3 regions of the Colwellia sp. SU-HH01172 genome follow, and region 2 is predicted to be linked to each of the others. Evidence: predicted binding sites of a transcription regulator. Region 2 holds the regulator's gene; each other region holds the start of a gene.
What was found. The regulator FNR, encoded in region 2, switches genes on or off when oxygen is low (the NO sensors DNR and NnrR bind a similar motif). The targets are predictions, from matches to a motif close to TTGATCTAGATCAA.
Positions count from the first base shown of each region.

Region 1 (6,863 bases), on a different contig from region 2:
CGCAAGTTTGGCCGCTATGATAAGACTTTGCCATTCGGTTTGGTCGGCCACTACAGCCTCGAAAATGCATTAAAACCCCAACCCAGCCTTTTGCTTTAATCGCTAAAAGCATGCCCTTGGCGTAATGGCTATTTTTAGAGCCTTCTAAACCGTGTAAAACCGCGATAATGGGCCGGTTGCAATCAGAGCTTACTTTCTCAGTCCAGGCTAAATCGACAAAATCGCCGTCAGGTAGCTCTAAGGTTTCATCGCTGGTTTCTATGCTTTGGTGACGTCGGAAAAATTTCGCCGCCATGGTTTGGATATGGCCATTTTTAAGCCACCAAGCAGGCGAGAATGAACTTTTGGTAAACATAAGGTTATCGAGGCTGAAAAATATAAAAAATTATTGTACGGTAAAACGGCGTTAATGCCCACCTAAGGTCGATAACTTAGTTAAAAGTTGACGGTATGATGCACTAAACTAATTGATTTATTAATAAGCCTTTACGCGACTCTTCATCTTTTTTATTAATAATGGTTGCTTGAATCAATGTCGCCGTTTGTTGTTGTTCGGCTGATGCATTAGCAATGTCTGTGTCTTCAATTCTAGAGCGAGATGCTGACGTATTAACAAATTGCGTGTCATAGGTGGCAACTTGACTGGCTAGTGCATTACTTTCTGCGCCTAAATTGGTGGCGGTTGCGCCTAATACACTGCTTGCGTCAGTTATTGCTTGTTGGCTTGTTGCTGGATCGGTGGCATCTAGGCTAGGTAGAAAGTTATCAACACCCAATGTTTCACTAGCAACGGCGTTAATTTGCTCGGTTAATTGGTCCAATTCACCTTGAATTGCACTACTATCACTTAATGGGTTAGCAGACTGAATGGAAAGTTCGTTGGCACGTTGTAAACTTTCGTTGATGGCACTTATGCCACCAGCTTGGACGTTATTCTGGTTAACTTGATCTTGAGCGTTAAAGCTAAGTTGCTGAGTACTGTTTAGTTCTGCGGTTAATCTTGAGGCAATTTGTAACCCAGCAGGGTCATCAGCGGCTGAATTAATACGTTTGCCAGAGGCGAGCTTTTCTTGTTCTTTTTCCTTATCCTGCTCAAGGCGCTGCAATAGGCTTAAAGAACTCGATGCTTGGTTGACTGATAATTCCATAACACACCTATATACTCATGATCCGCTGCTAGTGAATCATGAGTATAGCAAAATAAGTAAACTCACGCTAAAACTGTACAACCCTATCAGTTGATAGCTAAAGTTGGCTTATTAGTGGTTACTTTTCATCTTCACTTATATGTTTTAAAAAGTAGTAGACATAAAAGCTGCAAATGCCTAATACAATAGCCAAACCAATAAATGAGATAAGTACTACGGGATCATTGATTAGCATATCTATAATGTTCATAACTCACTCCTAGAGAAAAGAAATAGCTTAAGTAAACATTGTAAATAACTCATTCGATTCGATTATTGATTTAGATCACTGTCATATTCACTTTTTCCTTCGGGATAGAATTTTTACGGTTTTAGTTGCGATTTAAATCAAAATCTCGATACCAATAGGTACCACAAGTAAAACTGCAGCAATATAAGCAAAGCGTTGTTGAACTAAGCTATTGTGCTTGTTCATTGTTAAACCAAAGCAGGGTCGTAGAATATTGATACGCTTAATGACTTCATAACTGAACAGACAGGCAATAATGGTGCTTGAAATGAGGAGTAAGGGTTCTAAAGTTGCCCCTAACTGTAGCTTGGACAAGTGGTAGCCAATAACAATAATGAAGGTTTGATGAAGGATATAAAACGGGTATACCGCTTCATTTAAATACTGCAGTTGTTTTGAGTTTTTATTAAGTAACTTATAGGCCAAGGAAAATAATGCCAGAACACCTAAAACACGCAGTAAACTGTAGTTGAACATGCCTAACATTAATAACCATGAATCATGACTTTTTGGGTTTGCAAGCTCAGCTAACCAGATCTGATCGTAAAAATAGATAAAGCTAACATAACCTGCAACAAAACTGCATATTAACCAAATTAAGTTAGCTTCTAGTCTTCGCCAAAAATTTTGCTGCCAGCCAATTAAATAGCCGTAAACCATAAAGGTGAAACCAAGCGGGTAACGTACCTCATTCATAGGCCAATTAATTTGGATAATAAACAATGGTAGCGTTGCAATAAGTATTGCGACAGGGCCTCGTTGTTTGAATAGCCAGTTAACGGCATTGACGATTTTTGCTGTGTTAAGTAACGGCAATAGGCAAAGTAGTAGCAATGAATATTGCCAAAGTGAGCGTAAAAACCATAAATGATTGACATCAATATGAGGCCAAATACCAGATTGATATTTATCGAAAACGCCATTGCCACCGCTAAAGAAAACCTTGATGAACTGCCAATAACTCATGTTGAGATCGCCGTTATTGGTCATTTCAATATAGAGTTGTGGTGGCACAACAATTAAAATACCAAATAACAAAGGTAATAATATGCGTAAAGAGCGCATGCTAATAAAGCGCCAAATGGTAACTTTCGCCATAATAAAGCGAATAGCAATTCCCGAAATAAGCCACAGCAAGGCCATACGCCAAGGCTCTACCAGTAGCATAATATTTTCTAATGGCTGTGAGCGATATTGGCTTTTAACGTGCCAGCCCCAGTTTTCGACATAGAACATGCCACAATGAAATAAAATCAATAAGCCAAAGGCGATCACTCTTAACCAATCAAGGTCGTATCTGCGCTTGGGCATTCGGCTTTTTTCAGGAATGAAAAGTTGTGTAAAGGCAGTTAATTTTTGCATTATTGTCGTGACTCAGTTTGCTTGTGATAAAGTGATAATCACTGATACACTAAATTAATGCCCACCTAAAATGCCCTAAAAACAATGGTTAGGGACAAGTGGTGGAATACAGGGATAGCAGTTAATTGTTTGAGACACGTTACCATGACTAAGCTGGCACATTTTCAAAAATATAAGTTACGTTATGAAGTTGTCGTACTCTTTATTTACTTTTTTATTAACAGTACGCTGCAGGCGACTTCGGTTATTATGGAAGCAAAGCGTAAAGGAGAGGCTATACCATTTGCCTTGTGGGAACCTTTTGTTTGGGAATATTCTAGTGCGTTAAGTGTTTTACTGCTGTTCCCATTTATGGTGGTTTTACTGCGCCTAGTACCTTTTAGTTGGCAGCAGTTAAAGCGCTCCATATTGCTTTATTTTTTAGCCTCAATAGTTTTTTCGCTGCTACATGTTGGCATTATGGTTGGGCTGCGCAAACTCGTCTATATTTTGGCTCAAGGCCATTATGACTTTGGTGATATTTGGTATGAACTTTTCTATGAGTATCGAAAAGACTTATGGGCTTTTATCTTTTTTATAGGCGTGATTAAAGCATATGAATTTATTTTGAGTCGTTTGTCGGGTGAAGCGAATCCCGTGGCGCAAGGTGAAGATGTTGATGAAAGCGCTGATAGCAAAAATGATATTGATCGATTGTTGGTTAAGAAATTGGGCAAAGAGTTTATTATCAAAATTACCGATGTTGAGTGGCTAGAATCAGCGGGAAATTATGTTAATTTACATATCAATGGTCGCATTTACCCTACCCGAGCCACTTTAACTCAATTAAGTGAAAAAATTACCGAGAAAGGTTTTTGCCGTATTCATCGCTCGCATGCCATCAATTTAAATTGCGTTGAATCGATCACGCCATTGAGTAGCGGCGACAGTGAAGTTAAGCTCAATAATGGCAAGATTTTGAATTTATCTCGTCGTTATAAAGATAATTTTAAAGCACGACTTGCCTAGTGACATTGGTTTTTGGGGAATAGTTCCGTGATACTGCCTTAGCCGTGGTACTTGTATTATGCTGACAGCTACTAACGAACAAAAAATATTATTTTGCTAGCAGTCGTTTATATAATAATTGCTTAATACCTTCGGTAGGGGCGGACGCTATTGCGAGTTCAGCGTATTTTTTCCCTCGAACGGCGTTGCCACAACGAAAAAGTAAATCAGCCTGCACCGTATACCAATGATAGGAATGATTTAGCCAATCGGGGAAGTCAGTCGATTCTAATACCGCTAACCCTGCTTGAGGGCTTTGCCATTCCGCAGTAGCAATTGCGCGATTTAATTGGTTTAGAGGCGACGGTGCTATCTGTTCGAGTAGTTGGTAACAGGCAACAATTTTATCCCAGCGAGTCTGACTAAATGACGGGGACAGACAATGTTCGGCAGCGATACTTGCCTCGATATGGTAGCGCGAAATGGTATCGCCGTTAGCTGATTGTGATAAAAAGGCCATAGCTTCTGCAATTTGTTGGCGGTTCCATTTATCACGGTTTTGCTGTTCTAGTAAAAGCAAGGCGCCACAATCATCTTGTCTTGCCTGAATTCTAGCAAGATGGAAATACATTAAGGCAAGCAATGCGTAACTATTGGGCAGCTGAGAAAATTTATTGTTGATTAATAACCTCGCTAAATGAGTGGCTTCTTGACATAAATCTTGTCTAATCGCTATGTCAGCATGTGAAGATAAGTATCCCTCAGTAAAAACTAAATATAAAACCCGATGTACTGACGACAGTCGAGTAGTCATTTCATCTCCGCTCATGCTTTCTAAGTTTGTAGTTAGATCTTTAAGGTCTCGTTTTGCACGGCTGTAACGCTTGTAAACATTAGCTTCAGTGATAAATAATCTTAAGGCAATTTCTTTAATACTAAAGCCACACAGACTTTTTAAGGTGAAGACTAGTTGAGACTCAATTGGAATTGCATCATTACAAGCGATAAAAAGCATACGCAGCATGGAGTCACTTATTTCACTAGCAAAGGGAATGTCTTGATGGTCAATTTTGGTGTGCTCTGAAATTGTATTATATTCAGCTAGCAAAATGTCTTGGCGTTTTGTTGCTCGAATTTCTGAAATAAGGTGATTAAAGGCGACTCGGTAAAGCCAAGCCGATGGTGTTTTAGGTTTTTCACCCTTGCGCCAAAACTCTAGCGCTTGTGCCATCGCCCATTGCACTGAATCTTCAATAGCTTCAATGTGCTGTATGCCTGTTCGGCGCAACAATAACGCCACAAGTTTTCCGTACTCGTGGCGAAATAAATGCTCTACTTGTTTTTGTTGTTTCAAAGGCTACAGATTTCTCTTATTTCAATACTGGTACCGGTATTGGTAACCATTGGACTTGCTTGGATGACGGTTATGGCTTCGTCTAGGCTTGTTGCTGTTAGCATCATATAACCGCCAACAATTTCTTTAAGTTCAATAAATGGCCCATCGGTAACACTGTCATGTCTTACCACGCTAGCAACAGAGCCTAATTTGTTGCCCATATCTAAAATGTTATCAGCAAAGTTTTGCTGCCAAGCTTGATACTTAGCGTACATGATTTCCATTTCCGATGCTGAAGGCTGTTCACAGCCGCCAGTTTCACTGCGTAATATGCACATATAGGTATTATTTTTCATTTCTTACTCCATTATAAATAAAAGGGGAACGTCATAAATTTAACTTATTGACTTAGTTATAACGCATCAACCTGAATATTTTGGACACTTATCTGAAAATATTTATTTTATTGCAGTAATTTTTTATAGATGCCGTGTTTTAAATGAATATAAGGCGGTATCAGAAGTTATTTGGTTTAGTGAGCTATTATGGCGGACAATACTTGAATTGCTGATTTTCGGTTGGTGACACTAGATGTTTTTTGGGATTGCTAAGGTACTTTTAATTGGTGCCGATATTTAATTTACGGGTTTTGCTTCTCGTTATTAAGTACCGCACATTATTGATGCGCTTAATTTTTATAAAATTAAACCCGCAATAGGGAGTTGCGGGTTTATGGTCATTGGGTAAGTTATTTGCGTTAAGAAAGCTTTCTTAATTTTAGCTCTCGTTGTTCGATGATTTTCCGGTAAATAGCATCAGCTTTTTCACGAGCAACTTTAATTTGCTCAATCGTTAGCTTATGTTCATCCATATCGCGACTTTTTTCTGCTGTTTTATAACCATTTTTCGCGGCAATAATATTCCAGATATACGACAGCTCGGTACTTTTCTCTACCCCTTTACCTTCAAAATACATTAACGCTAAGTTGAATTGCGCTAAGGCATAATTTTGATCCGCAGCCTTTTGATACCAACGTGAGGCTTGTAAATAATTGCGTTTTATACCATCACCGTTATAAAGCATAACGCCTAAATTGAACTGTGCTCGCGGTAGGTCTTTGTTGGCGGCACGCTCCATAAGCGCATATGCTGTTTTCAGATCTTTCTTTGTTACTTTGCCCTCACTGTACAACAGCGATAAATCAAATAAGGCTTCTGAGTAGTTTTGGGCGGCGGCCAAATTAAATAACTCAAGGGCTTTTTTAGCATTTTTAATCACGCCATAGCCATTTAAGTACATGATGCCCATTTGATATTGCGCTGGTGCATATTCTTCAGCAACCAGTGGCTCAAATTCGGCAATAGCGGCTTTAAATTCACCGCGATTTAATTCATATATGCCTAAATCTAGGTCGGCACTATTAGCTGAATTACTGGCAACTAGGGCAAAACTCAATATTGCTAAGATTAATTTTTTCATCATAATATCCTATATTTATGTTGTCCCAATGGCGAAAGTGACAAAATATCTTATGTTAAGTGTAGCAATAAATTTATAATGCTTGTGACATTATCTCTTCTATTTGTTCTTCCAAGTCGAGCCATTGCATTTCGTGCGCTTCAATATCTTGTTTGAGACTAGCCTGTTGCTTTAGCAAGGTTGTTAGTTGCGCCTTATGCTCTGCTTGATATATTTCGCTGTCGGCCAATTTGGCCTCTACTTCACTTAACTCGTCTTGGC
Region 1 covers NZ_BAAJMB010000010.1:89,331-96,193, forward strand. The annotation lists gene AC27JP_RS19975 (hydrolase) at 1-355, opposite strand, end outside; gene AC27JP_RS19980 (flagellin) at 459-1,148, opposite strand; gene AC27JP_RS19985 (DUF3149 domain-containing protein) at 1,267-1,398, opposite strand; gene AC27JP_RS19990 (acyltransferase family protein) at 1,531-2,799, opposite strand; gene AC27JP_RS19995 (LytTR family DNA-binding domain-containing protein) at 2,944-3,807, shown strand; gene AC27JP_RS20000 (RNA polymerase sigma factor) at 3,896-5,140, opposite strand; gene AC27JP_RS20005 (YciI family protein) at 5,137-5,478, opposite strand; gene AC27JP_RS20010 (tetratricopeptide repeat protein) at 5,880-6,605, opposite strand; gene AC27JP_RS20015 (ATP-binding cassette domain-containing protein) at 6,676-6,863, opposite strand, start outside.
Region 1: a site for FNR is predicted at 1,464-1,477, ahead of AC27JP_RS19985 (DUF3149 domain-containing protein). Genes of this name have one in related genera too.

Region 2 (6,863 bases):
ACCGCTAAAGTAAAACACAATAATCAAAAGTCATTTTTAAGTCAGTTAATTCGTTTAAGTGAAACGTCACAAACCCATAAGCCTAAATTAGCGAAATTGTCTGACAAAATAGCGCAGTATTTCGTTGCTTTGATACTTTTTACAGCCTCTTGTACGGCTTTTTATTGGGCGCAACATCAACCTACAGAAGCATTTTGGATCACATTATCAGTATTAGTCGTGACTTGTCCTTGCGCATTATCACTGGCAACGCCAACCGCCCTAACCTGCGCAACCACTCGCCTTAATCGCGAAGGCATTATGGTAAAGTCCGGGCATGTTTTAGAAACTATGCCTGAAATTGATGCTATGGCATTTGATAAAACCGGTACGTTAACCACTGGCGAGTTTACTATTGCTAATGTTGTTACATACGGTGACTATGCACTTGACAATAATCCAGCGGGACCAGAACAAGTATTGGCCATTGCCGCCGCGCTAGAAGCCCACTCTGCACACCCGCTTGCCAAAGCATTTATCGATTATCGCGACTTTAACCACACAGCTAGCCAAGTTGTTGTTGCTCCAGGAGCGGGAATTTCGGGTGAAATAAAGCAAAAACATTACCGAATAGGTAAAAACTCTTGGTTACTTGATAATAACAGCGAGCAAGCTCATAGCGCCCAATGTGTGCTGATGGAGAATGAAACCTTAATAGCAGAATTCTATTTGCATGACGGTTTACGTGATGACGCCAAAGCACTGATTGAATTTCTGCATAACAATCAAGTTAAAACCTTAATGCTTTCTGGCGATCACTTAGTCGGTTGCAATAAACTACAAAGCCAACTAAAGCTTAATGACGTACAAGCAAATTTGTCAGCCCAAGATAAAGTCAACGCCATTAAAGCCCAACAATTGTCTCATACCGTTGCTATGATTGGTGACGGCGTCAACGATAGTCCAGTATTAGGCGCGGCACATTTATCCATTGCCATGGGCAGCGGCACTGACATTGCTAAAAACGGTGCTGATGTCATTTTACTCAACAATAAACTCAAATCAGTTCAGACCTTGAGAGATGTTTCCATACGCACTGCAAAAATTATAAAGCAAAACTACCTTTGGGCATTTGGTTACAATGCCATCGTATTACCTTTGGCGGTTATGGGTTATATTGCACCATACATGGCTGTTATTGGCATGTCTGCCAGTTCAATTTTAGTGGTGAGTAATTCGTTAAGGCTATTAAGAAAATGAGTGTAATTTACGTATTGATCCCTATTGCTATTCTGTTAACGGCTGTTGGTATTTATATCTTCTTTTGGGCGGTAAAAACAGAACAATTCGATGATCTAGAAAAACAAGGCATGAGTATTTTATATGACGATGCCAACGAAAAAAAAGACGAACAAGTTGATAACGACGACGATAATTCCACGATAAATAACGAGCAAGATACACAGAAGTAACCCTTAATATGACCCTAGATTACTTCTCAGCATTTGTTATTGGCTTATTAGGCTCTGGGCATTGTATCGTGATGTGTGGTGGCATTAGTACCATGCTCACCACAGCAATATCGAATGAGGTCAGCAATAACAAATATCGCATTGTTTTTGCCTATAATTTCGGACGAATTTTTTCTTACAGTCTCATTGGCGCATTAGTCGCGTTTACCAGTTCAATGGCGGCAAAAAATGTCGGTTTGCCCATTGCAGCGTTAAAAACTGTCGCTGGCATCTTTCTTATCTTACTCGGTTTATATCTAGGACAGTGGTTAATGTGGTTAAGCCATGTCGAGCATATTGGTAAAAAACTATGGCGCCATATTTCCCCTAATACCAAGAAGTTTATTCCGATTAAAAATACTCGTAGTGCATTTGCCTTAGGGGCATTATGGGGCTGGTTGCCTTGTGGTTTGGTATACTCAACTCTTACCTGGGCATTAGCCAGCGCTAATACTATTAACGGCGCCTTAATTATGTTTTTCTTTGGCCTAGGTACCCTGCCAGCATTACTTTCTGTCTCACTGGGCACTATCAGTATTAAGTCCCTACTGAGCAATACGCTCTTTAGAAAACTCGCCGCTATTCTGGTGATTTTATACGGTATTTATACTATACTTATTGCATATCTATAACGCATCTAATATGATCCACATCATTAAAATGCAAATGAACTATAGGTCATTATGAGTAATAAATCGTGTACAGGTCAGCAACATATTCACTGTCAAAACTGTAGCATTAGTGAGCTATGCATACCGTTTTCTTTAAACGATAAAGAACTCGATACCTTAGATAATATTATCGATCGTAAGCGACCTATTCATAAAGGTGAGCAAATATTTAATGATGGCCAGCCTATGCATGCATTGTACGCCATCCGTTCAGGTACCTTTAAAACCTACACGGTAAACGAGCAAGGTGAAGAGCAAATTACCGGATTTCATTTAGCAGGTGACTTATTGGGTTTTGATGCCATTGCCAATGCAGAACATCCAAGCTTTGCCAAAGCTTTAGAAACCTCTATGGTCTGTGAAATCCCTTACAACACACTTGATACCTTATCTAACAGCATGCCGAAACTAAAAAAACAAATTTTACGCATGATGAGTACGGAAATTCGTGGCGATCAAGAAATGCTAACCTTGCTGAACCGAAAAAATGCCGAACAACGATTAGCAACGTTTATTAGTACCTTAAGTACTCGTTACCATGCTCGTGGTTTATCGGCGTCAGAGTTTCGTTTGTCGATGACTCGCAGTGATATTGGCAACTATATTGGTTTAACGGTTGAAACCATTAGCCGTTTGCTTAATCGTTTCCATAAAAATGGCTTGATCCAAGTTGATGGCAAACTCATCACCATTTTAGATATTGATAAATTAAACGAGTGCGCAGCGCTTTAACCCCTTCTTACTTTTCTAAATTTCCTTATTGAAACAATTCACGCTATGCTTAGCGTGAATTGTTGTTTATCTTAGAGACGATAATAATTTGATTTAAAACAACTATTATTGACTCAAAGTGGTCTATTGTTATAGTTACAGTAGACAATTGATAAAGGAATTAGATATGGAAAAGTATCAAAAAATACTCGCTATTGTTGACCCAACAACAGAAGATCAAAAAGCTTTAGAGCGTGCACTAGAATTGGCCCGTAAAACAGGCGCTAGCATTACAGCATTTTTGACCATATATGATTTTTCTTATGAAATGACCACCATGCTTTCAAGCGATGAGCGAGAGGCTATGCGTCAATCGGTGATCAACGACAGAACTCAATGGTTACAGTCAATTATCTCAGAGCTTGATGTTGCTGAACTCAGTATTGATTGCCAAGTTATTTGGCATAACCGCCCCTTTGAACAAATCATTGAGCAAGTGCTTAAAAATGGCTACGACATCGTTATTAAGGGCACGCATCAACACGATAAACTAAAATCAGTCATCTTCACACCGACTGATTGGCATATTTTACGTAAATGCCCATGTCCAGTGTTACTGGTGAAAGAACATTTATGGCCAGACAACGGCAATATTGTTGCGGCACTCAATATTGGTAGTGATGAAGAAGAACATCGCTCACTAAACGATAAAATTACCGCCGAAGCCAAACAGTTAACCAAAGTAATGAAAGCTAACTTACACTTAGTTAATTCTTTCCCTGGTACACCCGTTAACATCGCCATTGAAATTCCTGAATTTAATGCCAGCGATTATAATCGTTCGATGTTAAAGCATCATGAAAATGCCATGTTTGAACATGCTAAAGCATTTAATATAAGTAAAGAAAACACTCATATCAAAGAAGGTTTACCAGAGGACGTTATTGAAAGCCTGGCTAATGACTTGGACGCTGAATTAGTGATTCTAGGCACCGTAGGCCGAACGGGATTATCTGCGGCCTTGATTGGTAATACCGCTGAGCATGTTATTGATCGGCTAAACTGCGATGTGTTGGCATTAAAGCCAGATGGTTATATTTCCCCGCTTGATGTCGAGTAGCTCACGACAGTTAATATTTTCTTTTAGAAGCTTGAGCAGAGTCAGTCCTCTGCTTAACTTTTAAAATAAGAAAATTATGACTTTCCTCCAGCTTTATAAGGTAAATCTGCCGATTAGATCTTTTAGAGTATTAGACTCTTGATGTAAGCCATCACATAATTCTTCTGACTTGACCATGTTTTCTTTGGTTTGATCGGCAGAATTAGCAATCATTACGATATTTTGACTTATTTCTGACGTGGCTAATGTTTGCTCTTTTGTAGCCGATGCAACAGAGGTATTCATTTCGGTCAAGTTAACAATTTCGCTGGCAATATTATCCAGCGTACTGCCAGTTTCTTTCAGCCTTTCCGCACTTTCAAGAGTATTTTTACTGCCTAGTTCAATCGAAGATACTGTGGTAGAAGCTTTGGCATTTAGTGTTTCTATCATGTCATTAATTTGTTCTGTCGATTCTGCCGTGCGTTTGGCTAATGTTCTCACTTCATCGGCAACAACAGCAAAGCCTCGCCCTTGCTCTCCTGCTCTAGCGGCTTCAATAGCAGCATTGAGTGCCAACAAATTGGTCTGCTCAGATATGCCCTTAATAACATCTAAAACATTGGTAATGGACTTAATTTCACCAGACAGTTCAGTTACCGACTCAACCGATGTTGCCATTGATGTCTCTAAATTGCCCATCTGCGCTATGGTGTCATTAACAAACTGAGCGCCATTTTGGGTCGTTGCTTCAGTCGCCATTGCAATTTCAGAAGCGCCTTTGGCATTATTTGAAATATCTTGCACGGTGACTTCCATTTCATTCACCGCTGCTGCAACCGTTTGCGTATTAGAAGACTGCCTTTCTGCAAGACCTGCCGCGCCTTGTACTTTCTCTTGCACAAGTTCGGCGATATCTTGCACATGTGTTGCAGAAATAGACACTTGCTTAAACATCTCATGAAGCTGCTGTAAAAATAAATTAAATTTTGTCGCTAAAATCCCAACTTCATTACTCTCATTGGCTGGTAATCTTGCCGTTAAATCACCATCCTTTTCGGTCAGTGCGGTTACCGCATCGGTAATTTCTTCTAGTGGCTTAAATATTTGCCTCGCCAAAATCCTAACTAATGCAAAGCCTATTAATGCTATGACGATACCAAAAATTATATTTTTATTAATGGCTTTATTAAGCGGCCCAGATAATTGCTCTTCAGGGATCTCGGCAACTAAATGCCAATCTAAGGAATCGAGAGAGGTGCTCGAAATCACATACTCTTCAGCATTTATTTTTTTAGTTACCAGTTTTCCTGCTTGCATTGCTAACAGTTCAACAGACTGACCTATTTTAGTCTTGTCACCATGCAGCATGATCTTGCCATCATTTGAAACTAAGTAAACTAGCCCTGACTTACCAATTCGATGGTTACTAACTAAGCTGGTCATCGAATCTAAAGATAGTCCTATGCCAGCGACAGCAACTCGCTTGCTATCAACAACCACAACATAGTTAATAAAGACAACAACTTGATTGGTCAATTTATCAACATCCAAACTTAGCTCAAAGGTTTTATCAGATGCTAGAAAATTATAAAACCAGCTATCATTTTGCTGATCAACTTGCCGGGTAATACCTGCATCGGTGTAATAGTTGCTCGACTGAAGCGACACGATATAGGCACTAATGGCTTTATTCTCTTGCTTAATAACCGACAAGTAGTCAATAAAAGCGGCTTGTTGACTTAGCTCTTCATTGTTTTTAAGCCAGCTACTAACAAATGAATTTTGCGCGATTTCTTTAGAGACCATGATGGGAATTGCGAGCTCTAATTCAATGCCGTTTTTTACTTCGTTTAGTGCCGTTGGTAAATCAACTCTAGCAAGCTTTTCTTCGGTATGGCTACGTATGCTATTGGTGAAAAGTAAAGTTGATACGGTTAAGGGCAGGAGCATGGCTAGGATTAATCCAGCATATACTTTTTGTTTCAATAACATGAATAATCACCTAAAGTTCATTTTGCCAAGTCATAGTTAAAATGAATGTATAATGCCTTGCTAATGCAGCGAGTTTAACATTATGAATTATCAATACATTTACCTAATCACTTTCTCAAGCCTAGGATATAAAATGCAGATATACAAAAAACTCACAAACAAATTCAAGGCTAAATACTAAATATCGTTACTCACAATAACGCTCTGGCATTGCTAGTGCCGCGACACCAGAGTCTACCGCCGCTTGAGCAACGGCTTTTGCCACATTGTTGCATAACCTAGGATCCATAGGACGTGGAATAATATAGTCTTTTCCAAAGCTTAAATGCTCTTCACCAGTAGCTTTTAAAACGCTGTCTGGCACTTGTTCTTTGGCTAATTGACCAATCGCGTGCACAGCGGCTATTTTCATAGCACTATTTATTTTTCTCGCCCGAACATCTAATGCACCTCTAAAAATAAACGGGAAGCACAAAACATTATTCACTTGATTTGGGTAGTCAGAACGCCCCGTTGCCATGATTAAGTCATCACGCACCGAGTGAGCAAGCTCCGGCTTTATTTCAGGATCGGGATTTGAGCAGGCAAATACAATCGGCTTACTCGCCATAGTCAATAGTTGCTGCTCAGTTAATAAATTTGGTCCTGAAACACCAACAAAAACATCGGCGCCAGCAATGGCGTCATCTAATGTCCGTTTATCAGTATTATTGGCAAATAACGATTTATATTCGTTTAGATCCGTTCGACGCGTATGCACAACACCTTTGGTATCTAACATATATATTTTTTCTCGTTGGGCGCCACATTCAATAAGCAACTCCATACACGCTATCGCGGCCGCACCTGCCCCCAAGCAAACAATAACCGCGGTATTAATATCTTTTTCTTGAACTT
Region 2 covers NZ_BAAJMB010000004.1:260,756-267,618, reverse strand. The annotation lists gene AC27JP_RS12630 (heavy metal translocating P-type ATPase) at 1-1,239, shown strand, start outside; gene ccoS (cbb3-type cytochrome oxidase assembly protein CcoS) at 1,236-1,451, shown strand; gene AC27JP_RS12620 (sulfite exporter TauE/SafE family protein) at 1,460-2,122, shown strand; gene fnr (fumarate/nitrate reduction transcriptional regulator Fnr) at 2,174-2,893, shown strand; gene uspE (universal stress protein UspE) at 3,060-3,992, shown strand; gene AC27JP_RS12605 (methyl-accepting chemotaxis protein) at 4,086-5,966, opposite strand; gene AC27JP_RS12600 (malic enzyme-like NAD(P)-binding protein) at 6,154-6,863, opposite strand, start outside.

Region 3 (6,863 bases), on a different contig from region 2:
TAGCTATAAAGTTTAGAATGGCCAAGTCGGTTTGTGGCGTAAATACCATACCGTTATCAGCAAGTTCAAAACTACGATGTTTAAAGGTAGATAATACATGTACTTTGACATGCGGTGCACTTAAACGACGATCAGTTAAACGTGACCATAGAATAGGATGCATTTCTGCCATATTTGAGCCCCAAAGCACAAATGCGTCAGCATGTTCTAAATCGTCATAACAGCCCATAGGCTCGTCGATACCAAAGGTACGCATAAAGCCACCAACAGCAGACGCCATACAGTGACGGGCATTGGGATCGATGTTATTTGAACGGAAACCTGCTTTCATTAATTTAGAAGCAGCATAGCCTTCCCACACTGTCCATTGGCCTGAGCCAAACATGCCAACGGAAGTAGGGCCTTTTTTCTTGATCGCCGCTTTAAATTTATCCGCCATGACATCAAAGGCTTTATCCCAGCTCACTGGGGTAAAATCACCTTCTTTATCAAACTCACCATCGGTCATTCTTAATAACGGTTGAGTTAAACGGTCTTTACCGTACATAATTTTTGATAAGAAATAACCTTTAATACAGTTAAGGCCTTTGTTTACTGGCGCATCTGGGTCACCTTGTGTAGCAACTACTTTGCCTTGTTGCGTCCCCACTAAGACACTACAACCGGTACCACAGAATCGACACGGTGCTTTATCCCATTTGATGGCACTGTCTGAAGATTTTGTGATCAGATTCGATGCCGAAGCTGGAATCGCAACACCTGCCGCAACAGCTGTCGCTGCAACCGCATTTGCTTTGATAAAATCACGTCTTGTTAAAGTCATTGTTTTTCCCCCTGATGCTGAGGTAAGCCAGCGTCATTGTGATGAAATATTAATGATGATGAAATAACACCAGGTACATTACCCATGTCAGTAATCGTCTCAATAATACGTTGTGCTTGATTTTTCTCGCCTTCAATCGATTCAACAGTAACCACTAAGCTACCATTCTCCCCTTTGACATGAACTTCTGCGCCAGGGAACTCGCCCAAATCAGCAGCCACTTTCTCTGCCTTCTCTGGATGAGCCATAAACATAACTCCTGCTATATTTACGGGGCTTTCTTCTAAAAGATTAATCACATTATTCGCCCTCTTTATTTAAATTCTATTCTGTTAGGTTTATCAAAAACCTAGATAAACTGTGTTACTCGGTTGGCTTGGCACCAAACATTTTCAAAATAATTACTGCAACAATCGCCGTGGCAATAAAACCAAATAAGAAAATAAATGGCATTGAGGAGTACCCCAATACATTCCATATTAGTTGTTCTAATTCACTCATTTTGTGCTCCTAAAGAAGACGTTGATAGTTTGATTGCAGACTCGGGACATACCGAAACACAAGCGCCACAGCCATTGCAGTCATTTAAAATAATATTGGGTTGAGGCACCGAGGCCTGAAGGTATTTAAAAACGATAGCTTCTGTTTCGCAGCTATCTTGGCAGATTTGACAATGTATTTGCTTCGTTGCTAGGCAACCTGAGCTAATTTCTATATTAAGTTGCCAAGGAGAGGTATCGAAAGCGTTAAATAATGGCTCATCACAAGCTAAAACACATTGTTGACAAAAGGTACATTCACCAGCGTTAAAGTTTATTTCTGGAAAGCCGCCATCACCTTTGATAATAATATTTTCTTCGCAAGCAGTTTGGCATTTACCACATTGCGTACAACCGCGAGTAAATAAAGCTTCGTCAGCTGTCCAAGGCAGCCTAATTGCAGGAGGAGTTGAAACTTTTTTTGCTCGCATAAAGTTGCGACGACGTAAATCAACCATGGAAACCTATTACTACATTTGCCTGTAAGGCTTTTATCCTTACCAGAACTTATCAATGCCAAACATTATGTGACGACAATACAATATCTATTAGTCAAATAACTTGATGTAAATCAAAATACTTAAGTACGTTACAAATAAAACCCTATTTAAACTAAGGTTAACATTTAAAAACAAAAATCAATCAATATAAAGCATAGACTATCCATTGTTTTTTAATCATTTTTTGTTTTATTTAATCAAAAAGACAAAGCCGTTACTTTTTTATAGTCCAATAACAAAAAAAGACCAACTATGTGGTCTTTTTTTACCTAATTGCTAATGATTCTTATTTAGAAACTTCAATGCGTTCAATGAGATGAAAAACTTTATCAGAGTTTTTTTCCATTCGAAAATCAAGTTGCACAACCAGTCCTGATTTCGCCATGCTATTCTTCGAACCATACTGCCATTTTGCCAGTGCATCCATGGCTGCTTTATCGAAAACATTTTCAGGCTCTGCCGCAACAACACGAATGTTATTTGTCATACCATGACTATCAACATCAAACTTAAGCAGCACAGCACCTTCTACACCATCTTTTGCCGCTTGAATGGGGTACTTTGGCTCAACCCGCATAATAGGATAAACATCGTTTACCGATTTCTTATGTTTGGCACTATCTCCTGCTATGCCTTGCTGACCAACATGACCTGCATAGCTTACGCTGGTTACCAATGCTGCCATCACAACACCATAAAGGCTCAGTGCTGGCTTACCTAGTGCGTTAAGGTTTTTTATTTGCTTTATTCTTTCTAACATTACAGTTTTATCTCCATATTCATTAAACGATAAGTGAGCAAAAGCGAATCGCTGCTTTTGTTGAGCGGTAATTAACAATGCTCGACTATAGTTAATCCTGCTATCTAACTGCTTGCGCGCCAGCGTGGTTTGGTCACAGGAAAGTTCTTGGTCACGGCGAAATCTTATATAAGCTAGCCAAACCAAAGGGTGAAACCAAAATAACGCGATTAATATAAATGCGGCTAGGTTCCAATAAATGTCATTGCGATCAAAATGACAAATTTCGTGGGCAACAATAAGTTGCTGTTGTTCATGGTTATATAAATTAAGAAAGTTACTCGGTAGTACTAATTTGGCTGAAACAAAACCAACAAGCATTGGGCTTTCGACATTGTCACTTACAACTAGAGTTAATCTACGAGCACCAATAGTGGTTTTCAACGTTTTGGTAATATCAGCAGCTAAATACTTAGGTGCGGGTAATAATGTTCGTCTAAACTGCCAATGATCTATCATGGTAAGTAGTAATAAAAACACAGAGACAAAAATACTTAAAATAATCAACCAATTAACATCGTTTATCTGTGCCAATGTTTGTTTAGAAGTAACAATGACTCGGTCAATTTCACTTGCCACTAACAACGTTTCTGTTGCAGGGAATAGCATAGGAGAAAAGTGATAACTAGCCAGTGTGATTGGCACAATCAACCAAGTAAAATACATAGTATTAGCGCCTAAATACCTGAGCAATAATGGCCGCATAACTAATAAAATGCTTAACACTAGCGTTAACGGAACTAACGACTCAACAACACGACTCAATATCGATTCAATCATGTTCATTTTCCCACTGATCGATTAAGGATTTAAGGGCTTCTACATCATCTCGCTTAAGCGTTTTGTTTTTAGCAAATCCAGCGACCAAAGGAGATATTTCACCACTAAATAAGCGCTCAACTAAACTTTTGCTGGCCTGTTGCGTGTATTGTTCTCGTTCAAATAATGGCGAATACAGATAGCGTCGTTGCTCTTTAACAAAGCTTACCGCTTGCTTCTTCACTAAACGATTCAATAAGGTTTTCACCGTTTTTTCATGCCAAGTTTTTTTCTCATTTAAGCGTGTGACAATATCAGCTGCCGCCGCAGGATGTTCTTGCCATAGCACTTCCAACACTTCAAATTCTGCTTTACTGATATCGACCATTTGTTGTTCCATTAAACCTAACTCCAAAACTATATTGAGAAACAAAAAACACATTGATTACAAATGTAATCCATAGCTAAAGAATTACAGCCGTAATCATTAAAGTCAAGCTTTCATCGACTAATTTTCCATTCAGCAGAGAAAAATAGAAAATAAAGCGCATTTCTTAAGATATAGTTACTGCCCTTCGCCCTCGTTTTCGCTATAATGTTGCGCTTTAAAATTTAAGCTAATTTTTTTCATCCACTTACTAACAGGTAATTTGCATGTCTGTACAACAGCAGGAAGTCGACTTACGACGCACCTTCGCAATTATTAGTCACCCTGATGCGGGTAAAACGACGATCACTGAAAAGGTTTTACTTTTTGGTCAAGCGTTACAAAAAGCCGGTACCGTAAAAGGTAAAAAATCAGGCCAACATGCAAAATCTGATTGGATGGAAATGGAAAAAGATCGTGGTATTTCGATTACCACCTCAGTTATGCAATTTCCTTATGCCGATTGTTTAGTCAACCTACTCGACACTCCCGGCCATGAAGATTTCTCGGAAGATACTTACCGTACTTTAACGGCAGTTGACTCATGTTTGATGGTAATTGACGTGGCAAAAGGTGTAGAAGCACGAACCATTAAATTAATGGAAGTTACCCGTTTACGCGATACGCCCATTATTACCTTTATGAACAAAATGGACCGTGATGTACGTGATCCAATGGAAGTTATGGATGAGGTTGAAGACGTATTAAAAATAAAATGTGCACCTATTACTTGGCCAATTGGCATGGGTAAAGAATTTAAAGGTGTTTATAACATTTTGACCGATGAGGTATTTTTGTATCAGTCAGGCCAAGGCCATACCATTCAAGAAAAACGCGTTATTAAAGGCCTAGATAATCCAGAATTAGATGCTGAAATTGGTAACTATGCTGAAGATTTACGAGAAGAACTTGAACTTGTTGTTGGCGCGTCACACGAATTTAACCATGAAGAGTTTTTAAATGGTGAATTAACACCAGTATTTTTTGGTACGGCATTAGGTAACTTTGGCGTTGACCATATGCTTGACGGCCTAACCAAATGGGCACCAAAGCCTTTACCGCGCTTAACCGACACTCGCACAGTCAACGCAGAGGAAGAAAAATTCTCAGGTTTTGTATTTAAAATTCAAGCGAATATGGACCCAAAACATCGCGACCGTATCGCCTTTATGCGTATTTGTTCAGGCAAATACGAAAAAGGCATGAAAATGAAACAAGTTCGTATTGGTAAAGACGTAAAAATTGCCGATGCCGTAACTTTCATGGCGGGTGATCGTTCCAACGTAGAACAAGCTTACGCTGGCGATATTATTGGTTTACATAACCATGGCAGTATCCAAATTGGCGATACTTTTACTGCCGGTGAAAACATGAAATTTAGCGGCATACCAAACTTCGCACCTGAAATGTTCCGCCGTATTCGCTTACGTGATCCACTGAAAGCTAAGCAATTGCAAAAAGGCCTAATTCAATTATCTGAAGAAGGTGCAGTGCAAGTATTTAGACCGTTCAACTCAAACGATATGATTGTTGGCGCCGTTGGTGTATTGCAGTTTGAAGTGGTGGTTCAGCGTTTAAAAACTGAATACAATGTAGACGCTATTTATGAACCGATCAGCGTGGCAACTGCGCGCTGGTGTACCTGTGACGACGAACGCACTTTAGAGCAGTTCCAAAAGAAAGCTTACGATAATTTAGCACTTGATGGTGGCGATAATTTAACTTACATCGCACCAACTATGGTTAACTTAAGTTTAGCGCAAGAGCGTCACCCTGATATTGAATTTCACAAAACTCGCGAGCATTAACTGCCTAGCCGTGACAATTAAGAATCTATCAAGTAATTTATTCATAAGCGTAATCATCTAAGTTACGCTTATATTCTCAAGCTTAAAGCTAGGCTTGAGTTGACAACCTAATAAAGAGTTTATTTACATGAATATTAGTAACATCCTAAGTGAAAAAGTTAGTGCGGCCATGACGGCAGCAGGTTTACCTGAAGGGACAAACCCAGCAATTAGCTTGTCAAACCGCGCCAACTTTGGTGATTACCAAGCAAACGGTGTTATGGGTGCAGCTAAAAAGCTAAAAACTAATCCTCGAGAGTTAGCAACAAAAGTTGTTGCAGCACTTGATCTAGCAGGTATTGCGGAAAAAGTTGAACTCGCTGGCCCAGGCTTTATCAATATTCATTTAGATCAACAGTGGTTATCGAGCCAATTAAACCAAATTTCAAATGACGAAAAGCTCGGTGTAAGCCAAGCGGTTAAACCACAAAACGTGGTTGTCGATTACTCAGCGCCAAATTTAGCCAAAGAAATGCATGTCGGTCACTTACGTTCAACCATTATTGGTGACGCCGTAGTACGTGCATTAGAATTTCGCGGTGAGCATGTTATTCGCCAAAACCATATGGGCGATTGGGGTACACAATTTGGCATGTTGCTGGCGCACTTAAGCGACAAACTTGCTTCGAACGAAGTAGCAGAAACAGCCCTTGCTGATTTAGAAAACTTTTACCGTGAAGCTAAAGTTCGTTTTGATGACGAAGACGGTTTTGCTGACCGTGCCCGTGATTATGTGGTGAAACTGCAAAGCGGTGAAGCACAGTGTGCAAAACTTTGGCAGCAGTTTATTGATATTTCAATTGCTCACAGTGAAGATATTTACCAAAAATTAAATGTTACCTTAAGCCGTGATGACATTATGGGTGAAAGTGCTTACAACGACGATTTATCAAACGTTATTGATGAATTAATGGCGCAAAAAATTGCCGTTGAAGACCAAGGTGCGAAGGTAGTTTTTATTGACGAGATGGCAAATAAAGACGGCGACCCTTCGGTATTTATCGTACAAAAATCTGGCGGTGGCTACTTATACGCCACAACCGATTTATCAGCATGTCGTTACCGTAGTGGCGAGCTAAATGCAGATCGCATCATTATTTTCACCGATGCTCGTCAAGCATTACACTTTAAACAAGTAGAAATTGTTGCCCGTAAAGCTGGCTTCTTAC
Region 3 covers NZ_BAAJMB010000005.1:188,716-195,578, reverse strand. The annotation lists gene napA (nitrate reductase catalytic subunit NapA) at 1-823, opposite strand, end outside; gene AC27JP_RS14450 (chaperone NapD) at 820-1,122, opposite strand; gene AC27JP_RS14445 (TIGR02808 family protein) at 1,187-1,324, opposite strand; gene napF (ferredoxin-type protein NapF) at 1,317-1,820, opposite strand; gene AC27JP_RS14435 (M56 family metallopeptidase) at 2,149-3,441, opposite strand; gene AC27JP_RS14430 (BlaI/MecI/CopY family transcriptional regulator) at 3,434-3,820, opposite strand; gene prfC (peptide chain release factor 3) at 4,075-5,655, shown strand; gene argS (arginine--tRNA ligase) at 5,783-6,863, shown strand, end outside.
Region 3: a site for FNR is predicted at 1,924-1,937, ahead of napF (ferredoxin-type protein NapF). Genes of this name have one in related genera too.